DNA from 2 places in the Janthinobacterium sp. YR213 genome. Region 1 is predicted to be linked to the other one. Evidence: predicted binding sites of a transcription regulator. Region 1 holds the regulator's gene; the other holds the start of a gene.

Region 1 (15,943 bases):
GAAGGCGGCGGCACGGCCTGGCCCGCGTTTTGCGCAGCCAGCTCTTGCGCCTGCGCATTTTGCTGGGCCAGCCGGGCTTGCGCCGTCGCGAGGCCGGCATCGGCCTGCCCCTGCGCCGCGCGCGCCAGCGACTGCGCCCGGTCGGATGCCGCCTGGGCCGCCATCTGCGCGTCGCTGGCGGCCAGCTGCGCCCGCGCCGCATCGTCCGCCGCTGCTTGCGCCTGCTGCTGCAATCCCTGCTGCTGCACTTGCCCCTGCCGCAGTTCGTCCACCCGCGCAGCTTCCTGCTGCTGCGCCTGCTGATCGGTATTGATGCGTTCGCTGTCCAGGCGTTCGGCGTCCAGGCGCTGGGCATCGACGCGCTGGTTGTCGGTGCGCTGCGTCTGCAGCAATTGCGCTGCATCGGCCGCTGCTTGCGCCTGCGGCTGGGGCCGCAGCTCCTGCAAGTCCAGGTTCAGCTCTTCCGCTTCCAGTTGCTGCTGCAGTTCCAGCTGCCGCTGCGCAATGGCGGCCGTTTGCGACGGCGCTTCGTCGATAGCCTGCATCTGCTCGGCCTGCGGAGCCTGCGGAGCCTGCGCGGCGCTGGACGGCAGTGCTTCGCCCGTCAAATCCGCTTCGACCACGGCAGCCAGCGGCGCGCCCTGCTGCTGGGCCAGCACGGCGCCCACCTGCGCCAGCACGTCCGTTCCCTGTTGCAAGGCATCCAGGGTGGCATTGCTGTCGGCCGCATACGCGGCCTGCAAAATGACCGCATCGACATCTTCATTGCGTAAGTCGATGCCGATGCGGGCCAGTTGCGCTTGCGTGAGCAAGCTGCCGTCCTGCGCCAGCGCGGCGGCCGCATCGGTCGTGCCATCGCCCGACAGCAAATCGTAGCGCTGCGCCAGGCTGCCCGGCGCGTCGCCGGCCGTCGCCAGCTGGCTGGCATCGATGCCGCTCGTTTGCAGCTGGGCGAACGATTCCGTCAACTGCCGCGCCAGCGCCAGCAAGTCGTCATTGACATTCACTGGGGTATTTGCCGCCCTGGCCTCTTCCGTGGCGCCCTGCAAGGCCAGCAGTTGCCGGCGCGACAAGGCCACGCCGGACAGGAACTGGCCCAGCGGGGAGATGTCGACCTGGGTCGATGACAGGATGGCAAGAGCAGCCGCCGCGCTGGAAGGCGGCACGGGCAGTACAGGCGGTAGCGGCGCCGTTGCGCCCACGCGGGACGTGGCCGGGATGGTGTTGGGCACGGTTGCGCGCGAAATCGGGTCCATGGCTAGCCTCCACTGCGGAAAGCTTCATAGTATGCGCGTCTGAAAGAAAAGCAACACACGCTTGGCAGGGCCACGGACGCGGCAGCTGTGTGTTGCTTCAAGCTGTGGTGTTAAGCGGCAGCCTTGTCCAGCGACAGCATGCGCTCGACATAGCGGGCGATCAGGTCGATTTCCAGGTTGACCTTGCCATCGACCGTCAAGTGTTTCAGGGTCGTCATGGCGATCGTGTGCGGGATCAGGTTGATCGAGAAGCGGCAGCCGTTGACGGCGCCCGCGCCCAGGTCTTCCACGCGGTTGACGGTCAGGGACACGCCATTGACGACGACGGAACCCTTGAAGGCCAGGTATTTCGCCAGCTCGTGCGGCGCCTCGATCACCAGTTCCCACGATTCGCCCACGGCTTCGAACTTGCGCACGATACCCAGGCCGTCGACGTGGCCGGACACCAAGTGGCCGCCCAGGCGCTCGGCCAGGGTCAGGGCTTTTTCCAGGTTCACTTCCGTGGTGGTATCGAGGCCCACGGTGCAATTGAGGCTTTCGCGCGAGACATCGACTGCAAAACCCGTGTCCGACTTTTCCACCACCGTCATGCAGGCGCCATTGATGGCGATCGAATCGCCCAGGGCCACGTCAGCCAGCGGCAAGCCGCCCGCGTGGATGTTCAGGCGCACGCCTGCATCAAGGCCGCCGTCGAGCGGTTGCACGGTTTCAATCTTGCCGATGGCGGCAACAATTCCTGTAAACATGAACTAACCCTATAAAAGTATGAAAGTATTAATTGCGCTGGGCGAATCTTGCAAGGATACGCAAATCTTCGCCCACTTGCTGAACCTGGTGAAATTGCAAAGTGCGCTGCTGCTTGATATCCGTCAATGGGGGCAAGGCAAACATGCCTTGCGCATCGCCCAGCAAGGTGGGCGCCAGGTAGACCAGCAGCTCGTCGACGCAGCCTTCGCGGATTAGCGAACCGTTCAGTTTGGAACCGGCCTCGACGTGGACTTCATTGCATTGCCGGCGTCCCAGTTCCAGCATCAGCGCGGCCAAGTCGACCTTGCCGGCCGCGTTCGGCAGCATGATGACTTCCGCGCCGAGCGCCTGCAACTGCGCTTCCTTTTCCGGGTTGGCCACGGCCGCAACGATCCACGTGCCGCCGCCCTGCAAGATGCGCGCGTCGAGGCTGATGTCGAGCCGGCTGTCGACGACGATGCGGCGCGGCTGGCGCGGCGTCTCGACGGCGCGCACGTTCAATTGCGGATCGTCCGCCTTGACGGTGCCGATGCCCGTCAGGATAGCGCAGGCGCGCGCGCGCCAGGCGTGGCCGTCGGCGCGCGCTTGCGGCCCGGTGATCCACTGGCTTTGCCCGTTGTGCAAGGCTGTCATGCCGTCCAGGCTGGCCGCCGTTTTCATGCGCACCCACGGCTTGCCGCGCTGCATGCGCGAAAAGAAGCCGATATTCATTTCATATGCCTCGTCGGCCAGCACGCCCGTGGTGACGGCGATGCCGGCCGCCTCCAGTTTGGCCAGCCCCTGCCCCGCCACCAGCGGGTTCGGGTCCGTCATGGCGGCCACGACGCGCCCCAGCCCCGCGCGCACGAGCGCATCAGAGCATGGCGGCGTGCGGCCGTGGTGGTTGCATGGTTCCAGGGTGACATAGGCGGTGGCGCCGCGCACATCGTTGCCGCGCGCCGCCGCATTGGCCAGCGCTTGTACTTCGGCATGATCCTGCCCGGCCGCCTGCGTCACGCCGGCGCCGATCACCTGGCCATCCCTGACGATCACGCAGCCGATGCGGGGATTGGGCGAGGTCGTGTACAAACCGCGCGCCGCCCATTCCAGCGCCAGGCGCATGCCATCGATATCGTTGAGTATTTCCACGGGCTTCTTTGCTAGTGAGTGATAGGTGAGTCGGGTTACGAACTGTCGGCCACGCCGCTGCAATTGGCCGCCTGCTGCTGCGGGTCGCACACGCGCACCCTGCCCAGCATATTGATTTTAATATGCCGTACCTGCTTTCCCAAAGCCAGGGACAAGGTACCCCAGCGCGCCGCCAGGCTATTGGTCGCGCTGCAACTGCGTCCTGCGCCATTGTAGGCGATATAAAACGGCGCCGTGGCCGACGAAAACGCGAACTGGGCCGTGATGCCCGCCGGCAGCGGCCCCTGGCGGAACAGCAATTCGTCATCGCCATCGAACGCCAGGTTGGCATTGCGGTCGATGAACATCAGCCAGCCCGTGCGCCAATCCACGCCACCGGCTCCGGCCGGCATCAGCAGCACCCGCTGTCCCCGCGCCATCGCCTGTGCCCGCGTCAGTTCGATGGCCGAAAACAAGTCGGTAGCCGCCGTCCGCACCTGCTGGCGTGCCAGCACCTGCTGCAGGCTGGGCATGGCAGCGGCCGCCAGCAACGCGGCAATCGCCAGCACGGCCAGCAATTCGGGCAGGGTATGCCCGACGGTGTACCCGAAGGCGTGCCCAATCCGCGGTGAGCGCTTGTGCATGGCCGTGGCCTAGGGCCAGCAATGGCTGGACGGGCCGCTGCTGCCGCGCTGGCCCGTGCTGCTCAAGGACAACACGCCGCAATCGGCATCCTGGAAGTGCGCATCGACCTTGGACGTGCCCGGCATCGCGCGCAACAGCACGCATTGCCCGATCGCCAGGCCGGGACAAGCCAGCGCCTCGATTTCATACGCGCTGCCGGCCGCGCCCCCTTCGCCAGACCACCATGGAAACTGCTGCACTTGCGACGACGGCGACGCGGAGGAAAATGCCAGATAGTGGTTGTTTTGCGAATAATAGCGCTCCTGCTGCTGCATCAGCCGCAGCAGGGCCGCCTGTCCCTGCACCCGCTTGGCGCGCACGACATGACCGTGATAGGCGGGCACGGCCAGCGCCAGCAACAGGCTCAGGATCGCCAGAGCGGATAGCAGTTCGATCAGGCTGAAGCCCCGTGTGGCAGCAGGAGCACCACCGTTTGCAGCGGGACCGTTCCGGCTTGCCACCACGCCCATATGACCTCCCGTCGTTCCTGAAATCGCCGCCGATGCGATGCGCCAGCCTCACTGGGCCTATTTTTTCTTGGCCGCCTCGTGCAATTCGCGCCAGTTCGCCACTTCGCGCCAACTGAGGCGCCGGGCCGGCAGCGGTGCGCTGACGACCTTGAGTCCCGCCCCGCTGGCTGCGCCAGGCAAGCCAGGCTGCAGCACCGCCAGTTCCTTGCGCCCCTCGGCCCGCCCCGCCGCCGTCGCGGCACCCACCGTGCTGTTCAATTCCAGCGCCAGCGGCGGCGCGCGCGCCAGGCCGTCGAACAAGCGCCCCGTCTGCGCACCCGCCTGCACGACACCGGCGCCATCGGCGGCAAAGCCGCTCAGCACATCAAGCACGTACAGGCGCGTGGCCGGCTTGGCGCAAGGATCGCGCCCGGGCATGACGGTGTTGAACAGCACCTTGCCGGCGGCCAGTACGGGACTGCCGATGCTGCGTTCGCCCGTTTGCGCGGTATTGAGGAAATCGAGGTACCAACCGCGCATGGCGTCGCTGCCTGTATAGCGCAGCTCGGCGCCATCGACGCGCACGCCGCCCACCGCCTCGCCCAAGCTGCGCGGCTCCAGGTCAGCCCGGCTGCGCGTGGGTGAGCCTGCCCGCACGTCGTCGTGCACGGCATAAAACGATTGCGACAAAAAGGCGGAAGGTGAGGTATCGGCCGCTTCGACCAGTTTGCCCGTGCCGAACAGCAGCAGATAGCCACCACCGGGCGCGTAGGCCACGTTCAGCTGTTGCGTCACGGGCTGGCGCCTGCCCTGCGCATCGCGCGCGACAAAGACGAGCTTGCGTCCCGGCCCCTCTTTCCACGGCGGTCCGCCAGCCATGTCGAGGCGCCAGATATTGCCCTGCAAATCGCCCGCATATAGATAAGCCAGCGCGCCGTCGCCGCCCGGCACCACGACGGGCGGACCCAGCGCGTGGGGCATGGCGTCAGCGCCCGCGTTCGCGCCCGCATCAGTGTCATGGCCGCCATCGCCACCACCACCGCTGGCCACAGGCACCTTGAGGCGGAAGTAATTACTTCCCAACACCCAGGGCGTGCCGGGCGCCTTGTCCAGCGCCAGCAGGAAAATGGCGGCGGCCGACACGGGCGCCGTCGTGTCCTTGCCATCATCCACATGGTTGTTATAGCCGCTGGCGACGATGGCAAAATCGCGGTAGGCTGGCGCGCCCTCCTTGCCGCCCATGTTGATGCGGGCAAAGCTGGGCGGCCCGCGCACGTTGCCCATGAGCCTGTCGTCACGGTCCGTAAACTCCCACAGCGCTCCGTCTTGCGCGAAGCGGGCCGGATCCGTGATGTCGAGCGCAAACATGCCTTGCGCCCCGCCGCCCATGCCCGACACCAGTACCGTCTTCCAATGCCCCAGCGCCAGCACTTCCGCCGTGGCCGCCGCGCCATCGAGCAGCGGGCCGGAGCTGTAGTGAGTGCTCGCAGCGGCTGGCGCAAGGTGCAGCAGCGCCTGCGGCAGATAGGCAAACAATTCGCTGCCCGTGCGCGCATCGTAGGCATGCAGCAAACCGTCGCTGGCGCCCAGGTACAGCATTTTGCGCCGCTGCAGCAGCGCCTGGCGGTGCAAGCCATAGCCTGCCCCCTGCATGCCCAGCCCCGGCGCGCCCACGTACAGCAAATTGCCATGCGGCGCGGCGCCCAGGCTGCCTGAGCGGCGGCGCAGGAAGCCGCCCGGCTGGCCCACCTCATGCGTGCGCTGGCCCAGCAGATACGCCAGGCGCGCTTCCCCTCGTCCATCGCCACCGTCGAATGCGCCGCGCTGCTCCGTATCGAGCCGCTTCCAGGCCAGCGGCATCAGGGTGCCCTTGGCGTCGAGCGTGTAGACGGGACGCAAAACCGCCGGCGTTCCATCTGGCGCGACCTGCTCCTGCAAGCCCGTGCGCCACCATGGCTTGCCGGGAAGCAGTGCGCCATCGCCCCCTAGGGCAAATGCGGTGCGCGACAAGGTCATGCTGCCATCGGCCAGGCGCATCTGCGTCTGGAACCAGTATGCCTCTTCCGTGCCGCTGGCCAGCGCCATCAGGGCCGGCCCGGCGAGCGTCGCCGGCAAGCTGCCCTTGTCGGCGGCCGCAAAGGCTGCGCGCAGTCCCCCGATCAGGGCGGCCGGATCGCTGCCGGGCAGGTAGTGGGCGGGCCAGCGGCCGTCCAGGCTCCACTCGTTCAGCGCGCTGCCAGCCGCGCTCTTGAAGGGGTTGGCATCGCCATTGGCATCGAGAAAACCGCCATACTTGGCCGCCAATAACAAGGGCGTAGCGGCGGGAGTGGCGGCCGATTCGCCGGCCGGGTCGCCCTGGCGCAAGTCGCCCGCATAGTGCTCGACCTTCGCCATGCCGTCGCTCTTGCCGCCAGGACGCAGTGCCTGCACATGCGACCAGTAGGCCAGTCCTGCCGCATGGTAGCTGGCGCCGCCCGCCCCCTCGGCCAGCAATTCCAGTGCCGCCAGTTCGGGCCGTGGCGCGGGATTGCCTTGCGCGCCACCGCTTTCCAGGCTGCCCACCGCATGCGTCCAGGCCATCGCATCGAACGGTGGCGGCGCAAAACTGTCCGGCGCGCGGGCGCGGTCGCCGTTTGATGCGGGAGTCGCCGGAACGTTGCCGGGCACGTAGCGGTCGCCCGCCATGCCCGCATCGCCGAAACTGACGACGATGTGACGCTGGCAACTGGCCGTTTGCGGGTCGCTCCATTGCGTCACGACCGGCAAGCCGTCGTCGATGGCAGGCGGTGCCGTAGCGGGTGGCACGACGGCGCTCGCTTGCCGCCCCTGCAGATAGCGCAGCGATTCGTACAGCAATTCAGCCAGCGGCGCCGCGCTGGCGTACGCGCCGGGATGCCCGGCGTTGCCGCGGCCTAGGCCATTGATGTAAGCGGTCACCCCGCCGCCAGGGCTCGCGCCTTGGGCCCCAGCTTGAGCCGCATAGACGCCAGTGGCGGGATGCCACTCGGCGCCAGCATTGTCTTGCGGCATAAAGTCGGGCGCCATCCAGCGCCGCTGTCCCACGTGGGCCAGCGGCGCGCGCAGCACGCCGCCATACACGGCGCCAGCGCTTGCAGGCAGGCCATTCAAATGGCCAAACACGCCCACGCGCACCCTGCCGCCATGGCGCTGCACGGCGCCCACCGGCTTGTAGTTCTTGCCATACGCCAGGCACAAGTCGTCGCGCAGCGGCCCCTCATCAGCGTCGCACACGCGCACGCGCGCGAGGAACACGCCGTGCGTGGCGGCGGCCCCAGGCGCGTCGCAATTGCCGCCCGGAGGCAAACTGGCGTCGCCGAACAACAGGCGATTACGGCAAGAAACGATGGCCAGTTGCGCCAACGCAAACGGTGTCGCCGCCGCCACGCCAGTCTGCAAGACCTTGCGCGGGAAAAAAACGGGGTGGGCAAAAAAGTCGATGGGGCTGTCGGCATTGGGCAAATAGGCGCGCTGCAGCACCGTCTTGCGCACCTCGTCGATGACGCGGTCGCCGCCCGTCAGCGCATAGCGCACGATGTCGAGCATGCTGGCACTGGCCCAGTTGAGAAAGTTGCCGCTGAAACTGTCTCCGCCGCAGCCGTGCAGCGCATCGGCCGGTTTCAGCACGGAGAAGTAAGCGGTCGCTACGCGCAAGTCCGGCAGCATGACGCCGTCCTTGCTGCGATACGGATAGCTGTAGCACATGCGGGCATGGAAATAACCTTGGTACTCGCGCTGCGGCGCATAGTCGCCGCCATATGCGGCAGCGGCGGCCGCGTGCGTAAGGGACAGGTTGAGCAGCAGATTCGGCGGCACCCTGGCGCCGTGCAAGCCCGCGTCGGCCCGCGCCAAGGTCACTGGGGGAGCGGCGGCAAGGACACTACTGCAAATCAGGCCAGCCACCAGCAGCCCGGCCCAGCCGGAGCAGCGCAGCGCGGACGAGAAAGCGGACGGCAAAGTCCTCATGGCCCCGCTCCAGCCGCCTGCTTGCGGTAATAGCTTTGCAGCACGACTTGCGTGCTTTCCTGCGCGCCAAAACCGATGGCCGTGATGCGGTACACATAGCTTTCCGTGGCCAGGCCGCCTGCCACTGCCGTGGCCTGCGCGCCGGGCGGATGAAACGGCAGCAATTCGATGAGGTAGCGGGGCCGGCGCGATGGCAGGAAACCCTGCCCCGTCTGCATGGCGGCGCCCGTAAACTGGCCGTACGGCACGGTGCGGCTGCCCCCTTCGTCACCACCCAGGTCAGTGCTCAGCCAGAGTGCCTGCGCACCCGGGGCTGCCGGCAGGCACAGGCCCAGTGTCCCCCCTTCGCCGCAGCCGTCCGCAAACCCTGCCGCACTGCCTGGCGCGAAGAGGCTGCTGCGCCCCGGTGCGCCGGGCAAGCCTTCGATATCGTTCTGCGCATCCACCAATGCCTCCTCCGCCGCCTGAAACGCGATCTGCCTGTCACGCTCGCCCCGTGCCGCCTTCTCGCCCTGCAAGGCCATCTGCGCCGCCGATATGCCCAGCAACAAGATGATCACCAGCAAGCACAGCACATACACGAGGGTGGCGCCGCCACGGCGCCCACGAAGTGCACGACAAGGTACGCAACAGCGGACGCCCACGCCAGCCATCGCGCCGCCCGCCTAGGCCGGCCCGTTGCGCAGCATGATGCTCGTCTGCGCCAGTTGCCGCAGCCGGGAGCGCGTTGCGGCGGGCAAGGACGCGCGCGCGATGCGCACGCCCGTGTCCCCGGCGCCGTGCGCCTCGGCATACGCCTTGCCGAACAGATCGAACTGCGCCGGCCCCAGTTCCGCCATCTTGTCCGCCTGGCCCGCCTCGCCATGCAATAGCAGCGCCACGCGCACGCTGGCCACGCGCTTCCAGTGCGTGCGCCGGTGAAAATCGCGCTGGCGCGCGGCCGCGTCCGCGCCAACCAGCACCAGCGCCGCATCGTAGGCGTCGAGCGCGCTGGCGTTGACATAGCGGTTCGCCACGCCGTCGGCCGGCGTATCCGTGTCGAGGCCATACAGCACCTGGAAAGCGTCGACGCCGCGGATGATGGCATCCGCGCCCCAGCCGTTCGCGCCACGGTATTTGCAGCGCAATTCCCCCTCGCCATCGGCACCCTGCGCTACATAGAAAATGCTCCAGCCCCGCTGCGCCTCCGTTTGCGCGGCGCCCACGCCAAAACCCGCGCAATTGAGCACGGAACCGTCGCCGCCCTCTTCCTTGCCGGTGCCGTAATAGCGCAAGGCCAGCACATCGCTGCCATGCAGGGCGCCGGGCAGCGCGCCGCTGATGCCTTCGCTGCTCTTGCCCAGGCTGCGCGCGTCGAGCCCGGCCACATTGGCGCTGTCGTCATCGGCATGGTCGACGGGCGCGGCGCTGCTATCCCAGTTCACGTACGCCGTCTGGCGCACGGCGCGGGCGATGGTATCGAGCGCATAGCGGCCGTTGTCATCCAGCCGCGCGCTGGAGGACTGGTCGCCATAACTGCCGCTGGCGGCCAGCAACACGCTACTGGCCGCCAACATCAGCAACGCGCCGAGCGACAGGGCCACCAGCAATTCGACCAGGCTCATGCCGCGCTGCCGGCGCCACGCGATATGCACGCGCTTCATGCGCCGCCTCCGCCCAGCTGGAATGCCAGCCTGGGCAGCGACTCGCCTGCCGCATTCTCCGCGGACGAGCCATCGGACAGGCGGGCGCGCCAGCCCAGCTTGATGACGATGGGCGCCCCCTTGCCGCCGCTGCAAGCCCAGTGCAAACCCTGGGCGGCAGCGTCCCACGCGGCGAGGTCGCGGCAAATGTGCAGACGCGCGCCGGGCAAGGCCGCATGCAGCCATTGCTTCCATTCGGCGATATCGAATTGCGCCAGTTCAGCCGCACCGCAGGCGGCGGCACCGAAGCAGTCCGGCGCACCGCCGCCAGCGTCGGCGCCGTCCGCCGCCGCATAGGCCACGTTCAGGTAGGGATTGCCCGCATCGGGTCCATTCATGAGCACGCTGTTTGCGCGCATGCGCTCGGCCATGCCGGCGGCCAGTTGCACGCCCGCCGACAACAACGCCGACTCATGGCGCGCGCGCAGGGAATTCAGTTGCAGGATACTGGCACCGAGCAGGCCCAGTGCCAACAGCAGCAGCGACACGAGCACCTCGACGAGGCTGCTGCCACCCGCAGGAAACATAGTGCGACCGCCATTGCGCATGCGCTACTCCCTTCCGCAGAAAGAGTCGCAAGAACAGGCGGCCCAGCTACAAGATAGGCGCGCGCAAAAAACCGGATCTGCGCTAGCGCAAACAGGACGGCGATAAGGTGAGAAGAACAGCGTTGAATTGATCAGGCCGCTTGCCAGGCGAACGCTGGCGTGGTGAAAACGGGGCGCATGAGTAGCCCCGTTGTCGGCGAAGTGAACGTCAGGGCTTGCGTGCCTGTCCCACTTCGGCAATCGCATCCTGGAACTCGGCCAGGTCTTCGAAGTTCTTGTAGACGGAGGCGAAGCGGATGTAGGCGATCTTGTCCAGGCGCTTCAATTCTTGCATGACGAGTTCGCCGATATAGCCGGAATCGACTTCGCGCAAGCCGCTGGTCAACAGTTTTTCCTGGATGGACGCGATGGCCGTATCCACGGAGGCGGCCGCGACGGGACGCTTGCGCAAGGCCAGCATCAAACTGCCGCGCAACTTATCCGCAGCGAACTCCGTCCGGCTGCCATTCTTTTTGACGACGGCCGGCATGATAAGTTCAATGCGCTCGTACGTGGTAAAACGCTTGTCGCATTTGCCGCAACGGCGGCGGCGCCGAATGGCATCCCCTTCCTCCGATACGCGCGTATCGAGAACCTGGGTGTCGCCGTGCTGGCAAAATGGACATTTCATGGGCTGGCTACAACTTTATAGTAATAATTACGGGAAATCGCCGCCCTTGTACAAAGGGCGCCCGAATCACTCCGGGCGCCCTTGGGCACGACTGGAATGTGTCATACAGAATCTTACTCCGTATGACACATTCTGGACAAATAATTAGCGACTATTCCGGTAAGGAGCGTCTGCAGCAGATTGCTCATCGGTCGCGCGGACAAGGCGCGAGGAGGACGCATGACTAGCCATGCTACGACGAGCAACGCAGTACCCGCTTCCGAGGGGCTGTCTGCTGTAGATGTATTCCTTCACCGGAACAGGCTCTTAAGCTGCGTATACCGGGTGCGCGTCGGCCAGCACTTTCACGGCCGCTTTCACGCGCTCGATGGTGGCGGCGTCATGCGGATTGTCCAGCACGTCGGCGATCAAGTTGCCCACTTCTTCCGCTTGCGCTTCCTTGAAACCGCGCGTCGTCATCGCCGGGCTGCCCAGGCGGATGCCCGAGGTGACGAATGGCTTTTGCGGGTCGTTCGGGATGCCGTTCTTGTTGCAGGTGATGTGCGCGGAACCGAGGATGGCTTCGGCTTCCTTGCCCGTCAGGTTCTTGGCGCGCAGGTCGACCAGCATGACGTGCGATTCGGTGCCGCCGGACACGATGCGCAGGCCGCGCTTGATCAGGGTTTTCGCCAGCACGTCGGCGTTCTTGATCACTTGCTTCTGGTATTCGACGAATTCAGGGCTCAGCGCTTCCTTGAAGGCGACGGCCTTGCCGGCGATCACGTGCATCAGCGGGCCGCCCTGGATACCAGGGAAGATGGCCGAGTTGATGGCTTTTTCGTGTTCGGCCTTCATCAGGATGATGCCGCCGCGCGGGCCGCGCAGGGATTTGTGCGTGGTCGAGGTGACGAAGTCGGCGAACGGCACCGGGTTCGGGTACAGGCCGGCGGCGATCAGGCCGGCGTAGTGGGCCATGTCGACCATGAAATACGCGCCAACTTCCTTGGCGATCTTGCTGAAGCGTTCGAAGTCGATCTTTTTCGAGAACGCCGACGCGCCAGCGATGATCAGTTTCGGCTTGCGTTCGCGGGCCAGGCGCTCCATTGCCTCGTAGTCGATGTCTTCTTCCGCCGTCAAGCCGTAGGAGACGACGTCAAACCATTTGCCGGACATGTTCAGCGGCATGCCGTGGGTCAGGTGGCCGCCTTCGGCCAGCGACATACCCATGATCAGGTCGCCTGGTTTCAGCATGGCGAAGAACACGCCCTGGTTCGCCTGCGAGCCGGAATTCGGCTGCACGTTCGCGCATTCGGCGCCGAACAGCTGTTTCACGCGGTCGATGGCCAGTTGCTCGGCCACGTCGACGTATTCGCAGCCACCGTAGTAGCGCTTGCCTGGGTAGCCTTCGGCATATTTATTCGTCAGCTGCGAGCCTTGCGCTTCCATTACGGCTGGCGACGTGTAGTTCTCCGACGCGATCAGTTCGATGTGGTCGTGCTGGCGCGTATTCTCTTTTTGGATGACGGCGAACAATTCAGGATCGACGTTGGCGAGGTTGTGATCTTTTGCAAACATGTAAAAACTCCAAGTATGAGGGTGCTTGTACTGGCAGGTTGGATCGAATGAGGGGAGCCGGCGTTAAGTGAATAACAACATTGGACAGGCAGCCTCTTCGTGCTTTTCCATAGTGGCTACCCAGGCGAACGGCTGATGAAAAATCTCACGTTTCCCGGTGGATGCCCACCTTTCGCCGGTTTGCCGATCGCCATTCATGGAGATCGCCCGACTTTTCGCCAGTCACGTGAGACGTAATGGAAGCCAAATTGTAAGTTAAGTGCCCAAATTGAGCAAGGAATGCAACCGTGCGGCTATAATCGCCGCGCGCCACCCCAGCCAGGGTGCGGCCACAAGCTGCCCCGGGGCATGACTGCGGCTTTTAAGCTGAACTTAAACCTGGCCATGGCATGTAAGCGTATGTTACGAAGCTTGCCATTGCACACGCCGGATTTACAATGCTGCGGTGCAACTTATATGCAGCTTTTGCATGGCTTTCCAGCAAGCGCCCACAGTCACAAGAAGAAAAATCGCGTAAAATGTTGCTCAATCTCACTACTGGCGCAATAAACATGCCTTCAGTCTTTACCTGGAACGTACGTGTCTACTATGAAGACACCGACGCCGGCGGCATCGTCTATTACGCAAATTACCTGAAATTCTTCGAACGCGCGCGTACCGAATGGCTGCGCGCCATCGACGTGGGCCAGCAGGAATTGCTGGAGCAGCACGATGCAATGTTCGTTGTCAAAAGCGTCAACGCCGACTATCATGCGCCAGCCAGGCTCGATGACACGGTAAGATTAACCTTAAGCATAGAAAAAATGGGGCGCGCCTCCATCGTTTTCCTGCAACAAGCCTGGTGCGGCAACCGCCTGCTCAATACGGCCCGCGTCAAGATCGGCTGCGTCGATTCGGCACTGCGCCCGCGCGCCGTGCCTGATGCAGTCGCGGCCCGCATGCGCGCCGCCTGAGCCCTACCCGCCACTCCCGGACAATTCACCCAACAGACTGCCAGCCAATGAACGTTACACAAGATCTTTCTTTCCTCGCGCTCATCTCCAATGCCCATTTGATCGTGCAACTGATCATGGCCCTGCTGCTGCTGATTTCCCTGACCAGCTGGACCTACATTTTCCGCAAGATGTTTGCCGTGCGCCAGGCGCGCAAGCAAACCATCGAATTCGAACGCAGCTTCTGGGCCGGCGGCAACCTGCATGCGCTGCACCAGAACGCCAGCGGCAACCGCGACCAGAGCGGCGCGCTGGCCCGCATCTTCGACGCCGGCATGGGCGAATTCATCAAGGGCAAGGCTTCCTACGGTTCGCGCGAAGCGCTGGACGTGGGCGCCGTGCTCGACGGCGCACGCCGCGCCATGCGCGCCGCGTTCCAGCGTGAAATGGACGTGCTCGAATCGCATCTGGCCTTCCTCGCTTCCGTCGGCTCAGTCTCGCCGTACATCGGCCTGCTCGGCACCGTCTGGGGCATCATGAACGCCTTCCGCGGCCTGGCCAACGTGCAGCAAGCCACCCTGGCCGCCGTCGCGCCCGGCATTGCCGAAGCGCTGATCGCCACCGCCATCGGCCTGTTCGCGGCCATTCCCGCCGTCGTCGCCTACAACCGTTTTTCGCATGACATCGACCGTCTGGCGATCCGCTTCGAAAGCTTCGTCGAGGAATTCTCCAACATCCTGCAGCGCCAGTCGCGCTAAGAGGGAGCAGCGTCCATGGGTTCCTCATTCAATAGCGGCGGCATGCGCGGTGGCCGTGGCCGCAAGTTCAAGTCCGAGATCAACGTCGTGCCGTATATCGACGTGATGCTGGTACTGCTGATCATTTTCATGGTGATGCCGTCGTCGAACAATCCCAGCGTGGTGAACTTGCCCAACGCGGAAAAGTCGGCCAAACCGCCCGATGACTATATTCAGATCGTGCTGAAACCGAATGGTTCGCTGTCGATCGGCGTCATCGGCAAGGAACAGCTGTCGCCGGAAACGGAGCCGAACCGCGACGCCCTGCTGCGCAAGCTGCGCGGTTTGCATGAAAGCAATCCCGACTATCCCGTGATGATCGCGGGCGACAAGGAAAGCAAGTACGACGATGTGATCCAGCTCATTTCGGAAGCGAAAAAGATGGGCATTACCCGCGTCGGCCTGGCCACCAAGTAAGCGCAGCACCCTGTTTCCAGACTTGACCGTTTTTAGATAGACTAGACTTTGCAGAACAAACAAATCGACCATGTACTCGGCAAGCCCTACAGCGTGCCGCGCGAACGCAGCCGCTGGCCCTCGCTGGGCCTGGCGCTGGCGATGCACCTTGGGCTGCTGTTTTTCCTGTGGGTGGGCGTACACTGGCAAAATACGGAACCTGTCGCCGTCGAAGCGGAAGTGTGGGATATGAAAGTGCAGACGGCCGCGCCGCCGCCTGACGTGGCGACGGAACCGGAGCCGACACCGGCGCCGCCGCCGGAACCGCAAGTGGAACAGCCGGCTCCGCCGCCACCGCCGCCCGTGGCAGCGCCCGAGCCGAAGGTCGATCTGCGCGAGGCTGAGATCGCCCTCGAGCGCAAGAAGGCCAAGCTGAAGGAAGAAAAAGACAAAGCGGCAGCGGAAGAACGCCGCAAGCAGGAATTGAAGGAACGCGAGGAAGAAAAGCGCGAACTGGAAAAACAGAAGCAGAAAGAAAAAGACAAGGCTGAAAAGCTGGAAAAAGAAAAGGCCGACAAGCTGGAGAAAGCCAAGGAAGCCAAAGAGAAAGAAAAGGCGGCGGAAGAAAAAGCCGAGAAAGAACTGTCCGAGAAAAAAGCGGCGGCGGAAAAAGCCGCCAAGGCGAAAAAAGCGGCGGAAGAGAAAAAAGCCGCCGACAAGGCGCGCGCCGCGGAAATGAGCCGCATCACGGGTGCGGCGGGCGCCGGCACGACGGGCACGGCCGCGAAAGCGACCGCGCCACGCAAGGACAGCGGCTATGTCGCTGCCCTGACGAGCAAGATCAAGAGCAATATCGCGTACAGCGGTAGCACGGACGTGCCGGGCAACCCGCGCGCCGTGTTCAAGATCGAGCAACTGCCAACTGGGGAAATTATTTCGGTCCGAAAGATTAAAAGTAGCGGCCTGCCGGCGTATGACAGCTCGGTGGAAAACGCCATTAATAAATCGTCGCCACTGCCGAAGAAAAAAGACGGCACCGTGGAACGCGAGATTGAACTCATATTCGAGATGAAGGATTTGCCTAAATGATGACCATGAAAAAAATGAGCTATGTCGTGCTCTGCGCCAGCCTGGTGC
Region 2 (15,943 bases), on a different contig from region 1:
AATATTTGCAGCCGGACTGCCCGTTTTTCGTTTTCGCGGCACCTACAGGGTAGGGCGGCTGTTTTTTACCGTCTCATGACGCCACTTTTCAGGATTTTTCATGCAACAGGTTTCGCATCTTGTCAATTTCGTATCGCATCGTCCTCAGCGGCATCCGCTGGCGCTGGCCGTGACGGCCTTGTGTCTGGCCGCCGGTACCTCCGCGTTGGCGCAGCAGGTGCCAGCCACGCCCGCCACCGAGCAAACCATGCTTGGCGTGTCCGTCACGGCAGGGCGCGAGGCGACGACGGAAGGCAGCGGCTCGTATACGATGGGCGTGAGCAATACGGCAACCAAGCTGAACCTGTCGCTGCGCGAGACGCCGCAGTCCGTCAGCGTGCTGACGCGCCAGCAGATCGACGACCTGGGCATCACCACCCTGGATGACGCCGTGCAGTCGATCACGGGTTTGGTCATGCAAAAGGGCAACTTTACGGGCGATTCCGGCAGTTTCAGCGCACGCGGCTTTCCAGTCGACAACATCCTGTTCGACGGCTTGCCTACCAGCCTGGGCGCGAACGGCACCTTCAATGGAGACAATGACGACCTGGCCATCTATGACCGCATCGAAGTGGTGCGCGGCGCCACGGGCTTGATGACGGGCAGCGGCACGCCCAGCGCCGCCATCAACCTGGTGCGCAAGCGCCCGACGGCCACGCCGCAAGCGTCGTTCTCGGCCAGCATCGGCAGCTGGAGCAACTACCGCCTGGAAGCCGATGCGGCCAACGCGCTCAACGAAGCGAAGACCCTGCGCGGGCGCATCGTCGCGACGGTGCAGGACAAGAAGGATTTTGTCGACGTGCTGCATGGCCGCAATCACCAGCTGTACGGCATCATCGAGGCCGACCTGCGCCCCGATACCACGTTGACCCTGGGCGCCCACTACCGCAAGACGGATAACGACGGCGTCACCACGGGCGTGGTAACGGCCGCCGACGGCACTTTTTTGAACTTGCCCCGCTCGACTTATCTGGGCACCGACTTCGATGGCTGGCGCCAGACGGACAAGACCATCTTCGCGGAACTGGAACACCGCTTCGCCAACGGCTGGAAGGCCAAGCTGGCGGCCACGCGCAAGACGCCCGAGATCGACACGACGTTTTCCGGAATCAGCCGCCGCGGCGACACCCTGCGCTTCAATTCGCAAAGCTACCGCGCCGAACTGGCCAACACCAGCTATGACGCGTATGCCACGGGCAGCTACAGCCTGTTCGGCCGCGAGCACGAGCTGACGGTCGGCGCCAGCCACCGCCGTTCGTCGAAAAACAGCTATGGCGGCTGGGCGCCGTACAGCTGGGGCGCGGCGGCGCCGGTGCTCGACCCGTTCAACTGGGATACGGGCAGCGTGGCGCGTCCCGTCATCAATTACGCGCAGTGGCGCACGGCCAGCATCACCGAGCAAAGCGGCGTGTATGCGGGCACGCGCATGCGCCTGGCCGAGCCGCTGTCGCTGGTGCTGGGCGGGCGCGTAAGCTGGTACAAGGACGATGCCGGCTACTCGGTGGCGCGCGAATTCACGCCGTACGCCGGCGTCGTGTATGACCTCGACAAGCAGCATTCCGTGTACGCCAGCTGGACCGAAATCTTCCAGCCGCAGGCTTCCACCGACGCCAATGGGCAGCCCCTGAAGCCGATCAGCGGCACCAACTATGAAGCGGGCGTGAAAGGCGAATACTTTGGCGGCGCCCTCAATGCCAGCGCGGCCGTGTTCCAGATCCGCCAGCAAAACCGGGGCGTGGACGACCTGGCTGGCCCCAATCCCTGCCCCGGCAGCACCTGGGGCTATTGCCAGCGCGCGTCGGGCGAAGTGCGCAGCGAAGGCGTGGAGCTGGACGTGGCGGGCGCGCTGACGCCCGACTGGCAGCTGTCGGCCGGTTTTACGTATGTGAAGGCGCAATTTACGCGCGACAGCGATCCGGCCAATATCGGCAAGGATTTCAACAGCCGCTATCCGCGCCAGCAGCTCAAGCTGGCCACCAGCTACCGCCTGTCCGGCGCCGCGCAGGGCTGGCGCGTCGGCGCCTCGCTGTACGGGCAGGGCGCGACCGAGTCGACGGACGGCACCTACCATCTGCGCCAGGGCCGCTATGCGATCCTGGGCTTGAATGCGGCGTGGCAGATCGACAGCCGCGCCGAACTGCGACTGAACGTCAACAATGCGCTCGACAAGCACTATTACCAAAGCATCTATTCCGATGTCTTCGGCAATCTGGTGGGCACGCCGCGCAACCTGATGCTGACCTTGAACTACAAACTGTAAATAATCACTTTTGAATGACCTATCTTGATGAAGGATGCATGGCTTATGAATGTGCAGTTGAATCCGGCCCACGCCAGCAATGGCGTGAGCCAGCGTGTGCCGCAGGGAGCGCCGCGATGATGAAATCGGCCAACATGATGTTGTTCTCGCGCGTGCTGGCCGCCATTTTTGGCGGCTATGCGCTTACGTCCGGCGTGGCCGTGCTGCTGTCGGCCGTGCTGCCGCTGTCGCGCGCCGAAGCCGTGCTGACGGCCACCCTGAGCGCCTTCGTCGTATATACCTGCGCCGTGATCTGGGTCTTTGCCGTGCAGGACCTGCGCCGCGTCTGGCTGGGCATGCTGCTGCCGGCCATCGCCTGCGGCGGCATCGGCATGCTGCTGTCGCGAGGTGCCGCATGAACGCCGTCAAGGTAGACAAAGTGGTCAAGACGCCGCAGCAGGGCGGCTTGCGCCAGGCCATGGCCTGGCTGCATACGTGGAGCGGCCTGTGGATTTCCTGGCTGCTGTTCGCCATTTTCCTGACCGGCACCCTGGCCGTCTTCGACGACCCGATCGGCCACTGGATGACGCCCGAGCACGCACTGGAAGAGGCGGCGCATGCGAACGATCCGCCGCTGCCGAAGGTCACGGACCGCGCGCACCGCCTGGAACTGGCGCTCGATTTCATGGCGAAGGAACACCCGAAGGCGGACATGTGGGAAATCTGGCCCGTGCAGCGTCCCGGCCACGGCCTGTCCGCCTACTGGTTCCAGCCCAGCGGCGGCTATGGCTCGGCGGACCTCGATCCGCTGACGGGTGCCGTCATCGAGCATGCACGCGAGGCAACGGAACGGGAAACCATCGGCGGCCACCATTTCGTCGATTTCCACTACGAGCTGCATGCGGGACGCATCGGCGTGTGGATCGTCGCCATCACCACCATGATCATGCTGGTGGCGCTGGTGAGCGGCGTCATCACGCACAAGCGCATCTTCAAGGATTTCTTCACCTTCCGCCCGGCCAAGGGCCAGCGCTCGTGGCTCGACGCGCACAATGCGGTGGCAGTGCTGACCTTGCCGTTCCAGTTCATGATCGCCTACACGGGCCTGGCATTCTTCAGCGATGACTATGTGCCGGCCCCCGTGGTGGCGCAATACGGCATGGACAATCCCAAGAAAGCCTTCCTGGCCGACTGGAACGATGCGGGCAAGCCCGTGAAGACAGGCCAGCCGCTGGCCATTCCCGCGCTGGAATCGTTTGCGCAGCGTGCCGAGCAGGCCATCGGCCAGGAAATCCGCGCCGTGGTGCTGGACAATCCGAACGATGCCTCCATGCGCGTCTGCATGTACGGCTGGAATGAAGACGCGGAACTGCTCACGCGCCTTAGCGCCAATTCGGGCAGGGCCTGCTACGCGCTGGCCACGGGCGAGCAGGTCGCCGTGCGCCTGCCGGGCAAGTCGGATACGGGCGGCGCGGGCCTGACGCGCTCCGTCATGTCGAACCTGCACATGGTGGGCTTTGGCGGCACGCCGATGCGCTGGCTGTACTTCTTCTGCGGCCTGGCCGGCACGGCCATGATGGGCACGGGCGCCATCCTGTTCATGGTCAAGCGCCGCCAGAAGTCCGGCGGCGAGTTCGGCGCCTATACGCAACGCGTGTACCGCGTCATCGAATGCCTGAACGTGGCGGCGATTGCCGGCCTGGCCATCGCCTGCGTGGGTTTCCTGTGGGCCAACCGTTTGATCCCCGTCGGCATCGAGCAGCGCGCCGGCTGGGAAGTGCGCGCCTTCTTCGGCGTGTGGTTCCTGATGCTGGTGCACGCCTGCCTGCGCGGGGAAAAGCGCGCCTGGATCGAGCAACTGGGCTTGCTTGCCGCCCTGTGCCTGCTGCTGCCGGTGCTCAATGTCTTGAGCACGGGCGACAACCTGGCGGCGCAGATCGCGCGCGGCGACTGGGAAAGCGCCAGCGTGGAACTGGGCAGCATGGCCTTCGGCCTGCTGGCCGCCAGGGGCGCGTGGAAAGTCCACAAGCGCAAGGAAAAACCGGCCAGGAAGGGCGCGGCCAGGGAAAGCGCTGCGCCCTCGGCCAGCCTGCAAGTCAATACGGAAGGACAGTCATGATCAATACCATCCTCTGTGCGCTGGGCCTGTCGTATGCGGGTATGGCCAGCCTCTCCCTGGCGATGGACCGCCATCACGGCCAGGTCTGGGGCAGGGACGCGGCGCCGAACGTGCGGCGCGCGCTGCAACTGGCCGGTGCCGTCCTGCTGGCGCTGGCCATCTGGCCTTGCGTGGCTGGCTGGAGCGCCACCGTCGGCGTGGTCGCCTGGCTGGGTTTCATCGGCGCGGGAGCGCTGCTGGTGGCCCTGCTGTTGCCGTACGCCCCCCGCTTGCTGTTTCGTAGTTCCCTGCTGGCAGCCGTCGCCGCGCTGGCAGGTCTTGTGACGTTTCTGCAGTAATTTTGACTGCCATTTTCAAGGATAGACCGATGCACTTTTCACACCTGGCGACACCGATTGATATTTTGAATGTACTGAAAGTGGTTTCCTGATGGCGGCCCGCCTGCCTTCCCGCCGCACCCGCATCCTCGGCGGCGTGGTCTTGCTGGCGCTGTTTGGCGCCGGCGCACTGTGGGCCACGCGCGGCCCGGCCACCGTATTCGACACGGCGCCCGTCAAGCGCGGCAATATCGAGGCCAGCGTCACGGCCATCGGCACGCTGCAGCCGCAAACCTATGTCGACGTGGGCGCGCAGGTGTCGGGCCAGATCACGCGCCTGCACGTGCAGCCCGGCAGCGCCGTGGAAAAAGGCCAGCTGCTGGCCGAGATCGACCCCAGCGTGCAGCAAGCCACCGTCGATGCGGGCCGCGCCGCGCTGGCCGGATTGCGTGCGCAGCTGGCCGACCAGCAGGCGCAGCACCGCCTGGCGGGCCAGCAGCACGTGCGCCAGAAGCAGATGGCCAAGTTCGACTCGACGCCCTTGGCCGACCTGGAAACGGCCGAAGCCACCCTGGCCTCGGCCGGCGCCAAGATCGACCACCTGAAGGCGCAGATCGACCAGACCCAGGCCAGCCTGAAGGCGGACGAGGCGCGCCTCGGCTATACGCGCATCTATGCGCCGATGGCCGGCAAGGTGGTGGGCCTGGACGCGAAGGAAGGGCAAACCCTGAACGCCACGTACCAGACGCCGAATATCCTGCGCATCGCCGATCTGTCGGCCATGACGGTGTGGACGGAAGTGTCGGAAGCGGACGTGCGCCGCGTGCGCCCGGACATGCCCGTGTACTTCACCACCCTGGGCGGCGACCAGCGGCGCTGGAGCGGCAAGGTGCGGCAAGTGCTGCCGGCCCCGCCGGTGCCAGGCGGTTCTGCCGCCGGCACGGCCCTGGCGCCGTCGAGCAGCAAGGTGATTTTATATACCGTGCTGTTCGACGTGGATAACGCCGATGGCGAATTGATGCCGCAGATGACGGCGCAAGTGGTGTTTGTCACGGCCGCGGCGAACAATGTGCTGGCCGTGCCCTTGCCGGCCCTGAAACCCTCGACGCAAGAAGGCGCCAAGCCGGGGCAGTTTACGGCCCGCGTGATGGATGCGGACGGCAAGGTCGATACGCGCACCGTCACCGTGGGCGTGCGCAACCGCCTCAGCGCGGAAGTGCTGCAAGGCTTGCGCGAAGGCGAATTGCTGGTCACGGGCGAGCAGCCGGCCGGCAGCGGCAGCAGCAGGTTCCAGCTGTGAGCGCCATGAGCGAGGCCGCGTCGCTCGGGCAACCCGGGCAGCCGGAGCAGGCGGCGCCGTTGATTGAACTGCAAGGCATCCGCAAGCGCTATGGCGGCCATGACGGCGCACCGGCCGTGGAAGTGCTGCGCGGCCTGACCTTGTCGATAGGCGCCGGCGAATTCGTCGCTATTGTGGGCGCGTCCGGTTCCGGCAAGTCGACCCTGATGCATTTGCTTGGCTGTCTTGACCGGCCCAGCGACGGCACCTACCGCTTCGCCGGCCAGGACGTGGCCAGCCTGAATCCCGATGAACTGGCGTGGCTGCGGCGCGAAGCGTTCGGCTTCGTCTTCCAGGGCTATCACCTGATCGCCACTGAATCGGCGCGCGAAAACGTGGAAGTGCCGGCCCTGTACGCGGGCATGCCGGCCGCGGCCCGCCATGCGCGCTCGGAAGCGCTGCTCAAGCGCCTGGGCCTGGGCGAGCGGCTCGATCACCGGCCAAACCAGTTGTCGGGCGGGCAGCAGCAGCGCGTGTCGATCGCGCGCGCCCTGATGAATGGCGGGCGCATCATCCTCGCCGATGAACCGACGGGGGCGCTCGACAGCAGCAGCGGCGCCGAAGTCATGGCCCTGCTGGGCGAACTGGCCGACGCGGGCCACACCATCATCCTGATCACGCATGACCGCAAGGTGGCGGCACAGGCGCGCCGCGTGATCGAGATCAGCGATGGCGAAATCATCGAAGACTCGGGCGCCGTCGCCATTCCCGCCACGTCGACGGCCCTGCCGCCGCTGGACATGTCGCGCGCCGCCCATGACACGGGCGCGTCGCTGGGAACGGAATTGCTCGACGCGGCGCGCGCCGCCTGGCGCGTGTTGTGGATCAACCGCTTCCGCACGGGCTTGACCCTGCTCGGCATCGTCATCGGCGTCGCTTCCGTGATCGTCATGCTGGCCATCGGTCTGGGCACGCGCCAGCAAGTGATGGCGCAACTGGGCGCATTCGGCTCGAACCTGCTGTACATGGCGTCGCGCGGCGAAAGCTCGCGTATCCCCGGACGCAGCATCACCCTGGCCGACCTCGATGCGCTGAAAGACGTGCCGGGCATTACCCACGTGCTGCCGAATGTCACGGGCAACAAGGTGGTACGCCACGGTAACCTCGACGTGCAGACCTATGTGCGCGGCACGGGGCCGGCCCTGCCGCAGATCCAGACCTGGCCGGTGGCCAAGGGCGGCTTCTTTACCGAGGAAGACGAGCGCGAGATGGCCACCGTGGCCGTGCTGGGCGCCCACCTGGCGGAAAAGCTGATGCCCGATGTGGCCAACCCCGTGGGGCAGAGCATCCTGATCGGCAACGTGCCTTTCCAGGTGATCGGCGTGATGAGCGCGAAGGGGGCGCTGACGGGCGAGAAGGATGAAGACGACGTGCTGCTGCTGCCGTTTTCCACGGCCGGCATCCGCGTCTTCGGCCAGCGCGAGCCGACGTACACGGTGATGGCGGTGGCCGACGTCAAGCGCGTGACGGAGGTGGAGGCGGCAGTCGACGCCACCATGTTCGAGCGCCACCGCATCCGCGACTACGGCATCAGCAACGCGGCCGCGTCGATCGCGGCCGAAGCGAAGACGCAGGACAACATGACCATGATGCTCAGCCTGATCGCCGCCGTCTCCCTGGTGGTGGGCGGCATCGGCGTCATGAACGTGATGCTGATGACGGTGCGCGAGCGCACGCGCGAAATCGGCATCCGCATGGCGACGGGTGCGCGCCGGCGCGACATCCTGCGCCAGTTCCTCACCGAAGCCGTGCTGGTGTCGGTGGTGGGCGGCGTGGCCGGCATCGTGGTCGGCGTGACGGTCGCCGGCCTGCTGCTGGTATGGGACGTGCCGGTGATCTTTTCCCTGAGCGCCATCGCCGGCGCGTTTGCCTGCGCCGTGGTGACGGGGCTGGTGTTTGGCTTCATGCCGGCGCGCAAGGCGTCGGGACTCGACCCGGTGGTGGCGCTGGCGGGACAGTAGCAACAGACGGTCGTCATAACGCCGGCAGCGTGGCTGCCGGCAAAAAAATGTTGCCCTGGCTCCAACACGCGGTACTATCTCTTGATAATAAGAGCAGTGTTTCGCGTAGCTTTGCCCTTGCGGGCATACACCAACCACCACAGGAGAACCCGATGCAGAAAAAATCAACCTTGAAGACCGGTATCGCCGCCGCCCTCATGCTGGCCTTCGGCATGGGCGCCGTCCAGGCGCAGGAAGTCGTGCGCCTGGGTAACTTGAAATTCGCCCATTACGGCGCCGTGTCGTACATCAAGGAAATCGCGCCCAAGTGCGGCATCAAGGTCGAGGAACATGTGTTCGCCAAGGGCCTTGACGTGATGCAGGCGATTATCGCGGGCGAGCTGGACGTGGGGGCGACAGCATCCGAAGCGGCCATTTCCGGCCGCGCCGGCGGCGCGCCCATCTACGTGGTGGCCGGTTTTGCCAAGGGCGGCGCGCGCCTGGTGGGCGGGGCGGGGCAAAAGATTGCCAGCGTGAAGGAACTCAAGGGCAAGCGCGTGGGCGTGACGCGCGGCGGCATCCAGGAAGTGCTGCTGCTGGCCGAGCTGTCGCAAGCTGGCCTGACGTATTCCGAAACCAAGGGCAAGGATGTGCAACTGGTATTCCTGGCCTACGCCGACTTGAACCAGGCCCTGATGGGCAAGAATATCGACGCCATGATGCAGTCCGAGCCGCAATCGTCGCAGGCCATCAACAAGGGTTTCGGCACCGAAGTCATCAAACCGTACGACACGCCGATCGGCGAACCCGTGCGGACCATGGTGATGACGGAAAAGTTCTACAAGGAACGCCGTCCCGTGGCGGAAAAATTCATGCGCTGCTTCGTCGAAGCCACCAAGACCTTTATCGACAACAAGGCGACGGCGGAAAAGTATGTGCGCGAAGTGGTGTTCCGCGGCCAGATCACGAAGGATGACTTCGACGACGCGATCAGCAATTCGCCGTATTCGTATGACATTTCGCCCGAGCATATCCAGACCACCACGGACGTGATGGTGAAAACGGGCGTGGGCCGCATGACGAAACCGCCCGTGGCCAAGGACTGGGTCAAGACCGACTTGCTGGAGCAGGCGAAAAAGAGCCTGAACGTGAAGTAAACCGGATATTGGCAATGCCCGATGGCCCGCTTAAGCGGGCCATCATTTTTTTGCGGCATACTAATATATACAGGTAGCGTGAAAGATTGCCGAAATCTTGAGGGTGCGCCACCCCGTCATGCCTCAGGCGCGATATCATGGCAGGCTTGCGGCATTGGATGGCGGCGTCGTGCCTGTCACCGGGCTGTCGCCTGAATCGCGCTTGTCGGCTATGGTGTAAACTTAAACTATGCAGATCTATTTCTTTTTCATCGCCGCGCTGTTGTACGCGGCGTGCGCGGTGCTTCCCTCGTCCCGTGCCCGGCTCATTGCCGGCCTGACCGGCGTTGCCTGGCTGGCGCACGCCGCCACCTTGTGGTTCGACCTGATGGCGCCGGGCACCTTGCGCTTCGGTTTTTCCGCCATGCTGTCGGCCGCGCTGTGGGTCTCGGTGGGCGCCTACTGGATAGAGAACCGCAATTTCAGCCTGGACGGACTGCGCCGCATGGTCATGCCCAGCGCCGTCCTCGCCATCGGCCTGGCCTGGGCCTTTCCTGGCAGCCAGGTCAACATGGAAGGCAAGTCGGCCGTCTTCGGCTGGCATATTGCCGTGGCCGTGCTTGCCTACAGCACCTTGACGATTGCCGCCTTCCACGCCGTGCTGATGGCGCTGCAGGAATCGCGTTTGCATACGCGCAGCGAAAGCCGCGGCTTCATCGGCACGGCGCTGGACCAGTTGCCAGCCCTGCTGACGATGGAAAAACTGCTGTTCCGCATGATCGGCCTGGGTTTCATCCTGCTGAGCCTGACCGTGCTGTCGGGCATCGTGTTTTCCGAACAACTATTTGGCAAGGCCCTGAACTGGGATCACAAATCCGTGTTTACCATGCTGTCGTGGCTGTTGTTTGCTGCGCTGCTGGCAGGCCGCCGCTTTCGCGGCTGGCGCGGCAAGACGGCCCTGAGTTTTACCCTGGCCGGTTTCGCCACCTTGCTGCTGGCCTATGTCGGCAGCCGTTTTGTACTGGAAGTGGTTTTACACCGAGGATTCGCATGACACGTGTTTTATTCTGGCTGGCGCTGGTATTCCTGGTGCTGTTCGCCATCCGCAGCAAGATCCGGAGCATGCAGCAACGGGCCCGCGCGCAGCAGCAACAGCAGCCGAATCCGTTTGCGCCGCCGGGCCGGCCGCAGGAATTGCCTGATGCCGAATTGATGCTGTGCTGCGCCCATTGCGGCGTGTACTACCCGGCCTCCGAAAACGTGCAGGCCAAGGGCCACGATTACTGCAGCCACGCGCACGCCACCTTGTAAGGGCGTGCCGGCGCGCGTTGCTCATCCGTATCGTAACGTCCTCCGGCATCCGTCCGGCGTAGCATCTGCAGCAGGCGGTTCGTCGCCGCCATTGCAGAAAGGCGCGCTCCCATGTCCCGTCCCAGTCCGCAGACCGTCACCGGCGCCGGCATGCCGCCGGCGCCGCAACTGAGCGGCAACTCCCTGCCCATGCAGGCGCTGCGCGCGCAGATCGGCCGCATCGCCCGCTGTGGCGCGCCGGTGGCCATCCGCGGCGAATCGGGCACGGGCAAGGAACTGGCGGCGCGCGCCATCCATGCGCAGGGCGCGCGCGCCAGCTTCCCGTTTATCGCCGTCAACTGTGGCGCCATTCCCGAAGCGCTGATGGAAGCGGAATTCTTCGGCTGCCGCCCGGGCGCCTATACGGGCGCGCTGCACGAACGCCAGGGCTTGTTCCAGGCAGCCCACGGCGGCAGCCTGCTGCTCGACGAAGTCGACGACCTGCCGCTGGCCATGCAGGTGAAACTGTTGCGCGTGCTGCAGGAGCGCCGCGTGCGCAAGCTGGGCGGCAGTACTGACGAGGCCGTCGACGTGCGCATCCTGTGCGCCAGCCAGCATGGCCTGGGGCGCGGCGTGGCGGCCGGGACGTTTCGCCAGGACCTGTTTTACCGCCTGAATGTGATCGAGCTGGCACTGCCGCCGCTGCGCGAACGGCGCGGCGATCTGCAGGTATTATGTGAGGTGATCCTCGCGCGCCTGTCGCCGCGCCGGGCCGTGAGCCTGGCGCCGCCCGTGCTGGCGGCCCTGGCCGCGTATGCGTTTCCCGGCAATGTGCGCGAACTGGAAAACGTGCTGGAGCGGGCGCTGGCCTTTGCCGACGGCGGCGTGATCGCGCTCGAGGGGCTGGCCTTGCCGTCGGCGGCGGGCAGCATGCCGTCGCGGGCGCCGCCGGCCTTGCCGGAACGGCAACTGTGCCTGCCCGGCATGGCGGCGTATGGCGTGCCCCCCGTCTTGCCGCTGGACATGTATTTGCGCCAGGCCGAGCGCGACATGATCCTGCTGGCGCTGGTGCAGGCGCGCTACCACCGCGCGCGGGCGGCGCGCCAGCTGGGCCTGAGCGTGCGCCAGTTGCGTTACCGCATGCAGAAATTGACGATACAGGAAGCCCTATTTGATGAGCGTATGGACGATAGATGAAGACGGCTGGTGCGATGGCGCGCTGCGCTATGACTCCCAATACTACGATGCGCGACCGGACGGCGCGCAAGTCGATTTGCTGGTGATCCATAACATCAGCTTGCCGGGCGGCCACTTTGGCGGACCGCATGTGTCGGACTTGTTTACGGGCCGGGTAGATTATAATGCCGATCCTTCTTTCGCCGACCTGCGTGGCTTGCAAGTCTCGGCGCACTTTTTTGTGCGGCGCGATGGTGCGTTGCTGCAATATGTTTCTGCTGATAAACGTGCCTGGCATGCCGGCGCGTCCACCTTCGAGGGACGTCCGCAGTGCAATGGCTATTCCATCGGTATCGAAATGGAAGGCGCGGACGATGTGCCCTTTCAGCGGCGGCAATACCATGTCCTGGCGGCGCTGACGGTGGCGCTGGCGGCGCGCTACGGGCTGTCCCAGGTGCGCGGCCACGAGCATATCGCGCCGGGAAGGAAGACGGATCCGGGACCGTTTTTTGACTGGCATTTTTACCAAGTATGCTGGCTGGAAACCTTGCGCGGGCAGCCTGCGTTAGCGCTTACTTCGCGGGAATTGGGCTTTCCATCCATGCCCTGAAAAGTCAACCGAAATCGTATAAGAAAAGACAAAAAATTACGCTGGCGGATGCCGGAAAACTATTGCATCACCCTTCGATGGGTACTACAATTAGTGCAGAAGTTGGATGTAAAGACTATATCTAGTGCCATCACAGACGTTTTCAGAATTATTGTCAAAGCTATCCGGATTGCTGATAAAGCACTGGAACTGGCGGTTTATCACCCTTGATCGTGTTTCGCGCCAGCCGGGCAGTGCGGTGTGGCGAGATGGATACTGAGCTGTTTTATGCACTATGAATTTACTATTTAGCAACAAATACCTGAAGAAACCCTGACCATCGGGCGTTCTATTCAACAACACACGCGGCAGCAAAACTGCAGGCTGACTTTAGCTGACAACGGGAGCTTCAATGCAATCACCACAAGATATTTCCATCCATCCAACGCCAGTATCGCCAGCGCCAGGCGCGGCCAACAGCGTGGCGAGCACGGGCGCGGCATTGGGCGACTATCGCATCATCCGCCGCAACGGCGCGGTGGTGGCATTTGAGCCTTCGAAGATCGCCATCGCCATGACCAAGGCGTTTTTGGCCGTTAACGGCGGCCAGGGCGCAGCCTCGGCACGCATCCGCGAACTGGTGGAACAACTGACCGACGGCGTCGTCGCCGCGCTGGTGCGCCGCCATCCGGGCGGCGGCACCTTCCATATCGAAGACGTGCAAGACCAGGTGGAACTGTCGCTGATGCGTTCGGGCGAACACGACGTGGCGCGTGCCTACGTGCTGTACCGCGCCAAGCACATGGAAGAGCGCCGCTTGCAGAAGGAAGCGCAAGGCGCCTCCGCGCAAGTCACCGCGCCCCAGCTGAACGTCACCGACAACGGCGTGCGCCGCCTGCTGGACATGCAGGAAGTGCGCGACCTGATCAACGCCGCCTGCGCCGGCCTGGAAAAACACGTCGATGCCGACGCCATCCTGGCTGAAACAGTGAAAAACCTGTACGACGGCGTGCCCGTCGAAGAGCTGCACAAGTCGGCCATCCTGGCGGCGCGCGCGCTGATGGAAAAAGACCCGGCCTACAGCCAGGTCACGGCCCGCATCCTGCTGCACACGGTGCGCAAGGAAGTGTTCGGCAAGGAAGTGCCGCAAGCGGCCGCTGCCGCCGAATACCTGACGTATTTCCCGCAATACATCGCCAAGGGCATCGCCGCCGAGCTGCTGAACCCGGTACTCGCCAGCTTCGACCTGGAACGCCTGGCCAAAGCCATCGTGGCCGACCGCGACTTGCAATTCGGCTACATCGGCCTGCAAACCCTGTATGACCGCTACTTCCTGCACATCCAGGACGTGCGCATCGAAATGCCGCAGGCGTTCTACATGCGCGTGGCCATGGGCCTGGCGCTGAACGAGGCGGACCGCGAAGCGCGTGCCATCGAGTTCTACAGCCTGCTGTCCTCGTTCGACTTCATGAGCTCGACGCCGACCCTGTTCAACTCGGGCACCCTGCGCTCGCAGCTGTCGTCGTGCTACCTGAGCACCGTCTCGGATGACCTGGAAGGCATCTACGACGCCATCAAGGACAACGCGCTGCTGGCCAAGTTTGCCGGTGGCCTGGGCAACGACTGGACGCCAGTGCGCGCCCTGGGCGCCCACATCAAGGGCACCAACGGCAAGTCGCAAGGCGTGGTGCCGTTCCTGAAAGTGGTCAACGACACGGCCGTGGCAGTCAACCAGGGCGGCAAGCGCAAGGGCGCCGTCTGCGCCTACCTGGAAACCTGGCACATGGATATCGAGGAATTCCTCGACCTGCGCAAGAACACGGGCGACGACCGCCGCCGCACGCACGACATGAACACGGCGAACTGGATTCCCGACATGTTCATGAAGCGCGTCATGGAAAAAGGCGAATGGACCCTGTTCTCGCCGTCGGACACGCCAGACTTGCACGACAAGGTCGGCAAGGCTTTCGAACAGGCTTACCTGGGCTATGAAGCCAAGGCCGCCGCCGGCGAAATCCGCGTCTTCAAGAAGATCGCCGCGCTGGACCTGTGGCGCAAGATGCTGTCGATGCTGTTTGAAACGGGCCACCCATGGATCACGTTCAAGGACCCTTGCAACATCCGCAGCCCGCAGTCGCACGTCGGCGTCGTCCACAGCTCGAACCTGTGCACGGAAATCACCCTGAACACCAGCAGCGATGAAATCGCCGTCTGCAACCTTGGTTCCGTGAACATGCCGGCGCACATGAAGGAAGGCAAGCTCGATCACGTCAAGCTGGCCAAGACCGTGCGTACCGCCATGCGCATGCTCGACAACGTCATCGACATCAATTACTACGCCGTCGACAAGGCGCGCAATTCGAACATGCGCCACCGTCCGGTCGGCATGGGCGTGATGGGCTTCCAGGATTGCCTGCACATGATGCGCATCCCGTTCGCCTCGGACGCCGCCGTGTCGTTTGCCGACACCTCGATGGAAGCAGTCTGCTACTACGCCTACCTGGCGTCGACGGAACTGGCCGAAGAGCGCGGCCGCTATGAATCGTATGCAGGTTCGCTGTGGGACCGTGGCATCCTGCCGCAAGACTCGGTCAAACTGCTGGCCGAAGAGCGCGGCGGTTACCTGGAAGTCGATTCCTCGTCGGCCATGGACTGGACTCCGGTGCGCGAACGCATCGCCAAGTTCGGCATGCGCAACTCGAACTGCGTGGCGATCGCCCCGACGGCGACGATTTCGAACATCATCGGCGTCTCGGCCTGTATCGAGCCGACGTTCCAGAACCTGTACGTGAAATCGAACCTGTCGGGCGAATTCACCGAAATCAACGGCTACCTGGTGCGCGACCTGAAGGCGCGCGACCTGTGGGATGAAGTCATGATCTCGGACCTGAAGTACTTCGACGGCTCGCTGGTGAAGATCGACCGCATCCCGCAAGACCTGCGCGATATCTATGCCACGGCATTCGAAGTGTCGCCAAGCTGGCTGGTGGAAGCGGCTTCGCGTCGCCAGAAGTGGATCGACCAGGCCCAGTCGCTGAACATCTACATGGCTGGCGCATCGGGCAAGAAACTGGACGAAACCTACAAGCTGGCATGGCTGCGTGGCCTGAAAACCACCTACTACCTGCGTACCATCGCCGCTACCCACATGGAGAAATCGACCTCCAAGACGGGCGCCCTGAACGCCGTGGCAGTCGACGGCGGCATGTCGGCCAGCGCGCAAAGTGCACAAACCAGCGCCCAGGCAGCCGTCGTGGCGGCAGCAGCAGTGGCCGTGGCGCCGGTAGTGGCAGCGGCAGCGGACGACGCCGATGGCGAAGCCTGCTACCTGCGTCCGGGTGACGATGGCTTTGAGGAATGCGAAGCCTGCCAGTAAGATTTTAGTTGTCAGCCCGGCACGGCCGGGCTGATTCAATGTTGTCAATGTCCGCATTGTCCGATACAACGGGCCTGTTGCGGATCGCCGGCTCGCCGGCATGGAAAGGAAGAAGAATATGTCGTTGTCTTGGGATGATGAAACCACGTCGGCAGCTGTGCCGCGTCCGGCGCAGCAAGCGCCACTGGGAAATACCGAATTGAACCTGCCGGCAGGTGCCGAGCCGTCCGAAGCGAACGCCGAGCAAGTGGCGCGCCGCGTGAATGCCGACGACAAGCGCATCATCAACGGCAAGACGGACGTCAACCAGCTGGTGCCGTTCAAGTACAAATGGGCGTGGGACAAATACCTGGCCGGCTGCGCCAACCACTGGATGCCGCAGG

What was found. The regulator NrdR, encoded in region 1, represses ribonucleotide reductase genes. The targets are predictions, from matches to a motif close to CACNANATNTNGTG.
Positions count from the first base shown of each region.
Region 2: BLT98_RS11445 (ribonucleoside-diphosphate reductase subunit alpha) is a predicted target of NrdR. The motif match lies at 12,319-12,332, and genes of this name have one in related genera.

Region 1 covers NZ_FNDA01000006.1:75,503-91,445, reverse strand. The annotation lists gene BLT98_RS24090 (hypothetical protein) at 1-1,256, opposite strand, end outside; gene BLT98_RS24085 (riboflavin synthase) at 1,367-2,002, opposite strand; gene ribD (bifunctional diaminohydroxyphosphoribosylaminopyrimidine deaminase/5-amino-6-(5-phosphoribosylamino)uracil reductase RibD) at 2,031-3,131, opposite strand; gene BLT98_RS24075 (GspH/FimT family pseudopilin) at 3,167-3,754, opposite strand; gene BLT98_RS24070 (type IV pilin protein) at 3,764-4,264, opposite strand; gene BLT98_RS24065 (pilus assembly protein) at 4,322-8,227, opposite strand; gene BLT98_RS24060 (pilus assembly PilX family protein) at 8,224-8,880, opposite strand; gene BLT98_RS24055 (PilW family protein) at 8,893-9,870, opposite strand; gene pilV (type IV pilus modification protein PilV) at 9,867-10,436, opposite strand; gene nrdR (transcriptional regulator NrdR) at 10,666-11,127, opposite strand; gene glyA (serine hydroxymethyltransferase) at 11,434-12,681, opposite strand; ZMP/ZTP riboswitch at 12,793-12,917, opposite strand; gene ybgC (tol-pal system-associated acyl-CoA thioesterase) at 13,233-13,634, shown strand; gene tolQ (protein TolQ) at 13,682-14,371, shown strand; gene BLT98_RS24025 (ExbD/TolR family protein) at 14,387-14,827, shown strand; gene tolA (cell envelope integrity protein TolA) at 14,876-15,895, shown strand; gene tolB (Tol-Pal system beta propeller repeat protein TolB) at 15,892-15,943, shown strand, end outside.
Region 2 covers NZ_FNDA01000002.1:496,087-512,029, forward strand. The annotation lists gene BLT98_RS11390 (TonB-dependent siderophore receptor) at 101-2,299, shown strand; gene BLT98_RS11395 (hypothetical protein) at 2,416-2,697, shown strand; gene BLT98_RS11400 (PepSY-associated TM helix domain-containing protein) at 2,694-4,397, shown strand; gene BLT98_RS11405 (DUF3325 domain-containing protein) at 4,394-4,735, shown strand; gene BLT98_RS11410 (efflux RND transporter periplasmic adaptor subunit) at 4,827-6,014, shown strand; gene BLT98_RS11415 (MacB family efflux pump subunit) at 6,020-8,014, shown strand; gene BLT98_RS11420 (ABC transporter substrate-binding protein) at 8,212-9,150, shown strand; gene ccsA (cytochrome C assembly family protein) at 9,380-10,183, shown strand; gene BLT98_RS11430 (PP0621 family protein) at 10,180-10,440, shown strand; gene BLT98_RS11435 (sigma 54-interacting transcriptional regulator) at 10,552-11,616, shown strand; gene ampD (1,6-anhydro-N-acetylmuramyl-L-alanine amidase AmpD) at 11,594-12,205, shown strand; gene BLT98_RS11445 (ribonucleoside-diphosphate reductase subunit alpha) at 12,597-15,560, shown strand; gene BLT98_RS11450 (ribonucleotide-diphosphate reductase subunit beta) at 15,679-15,943, shown strand, end outside.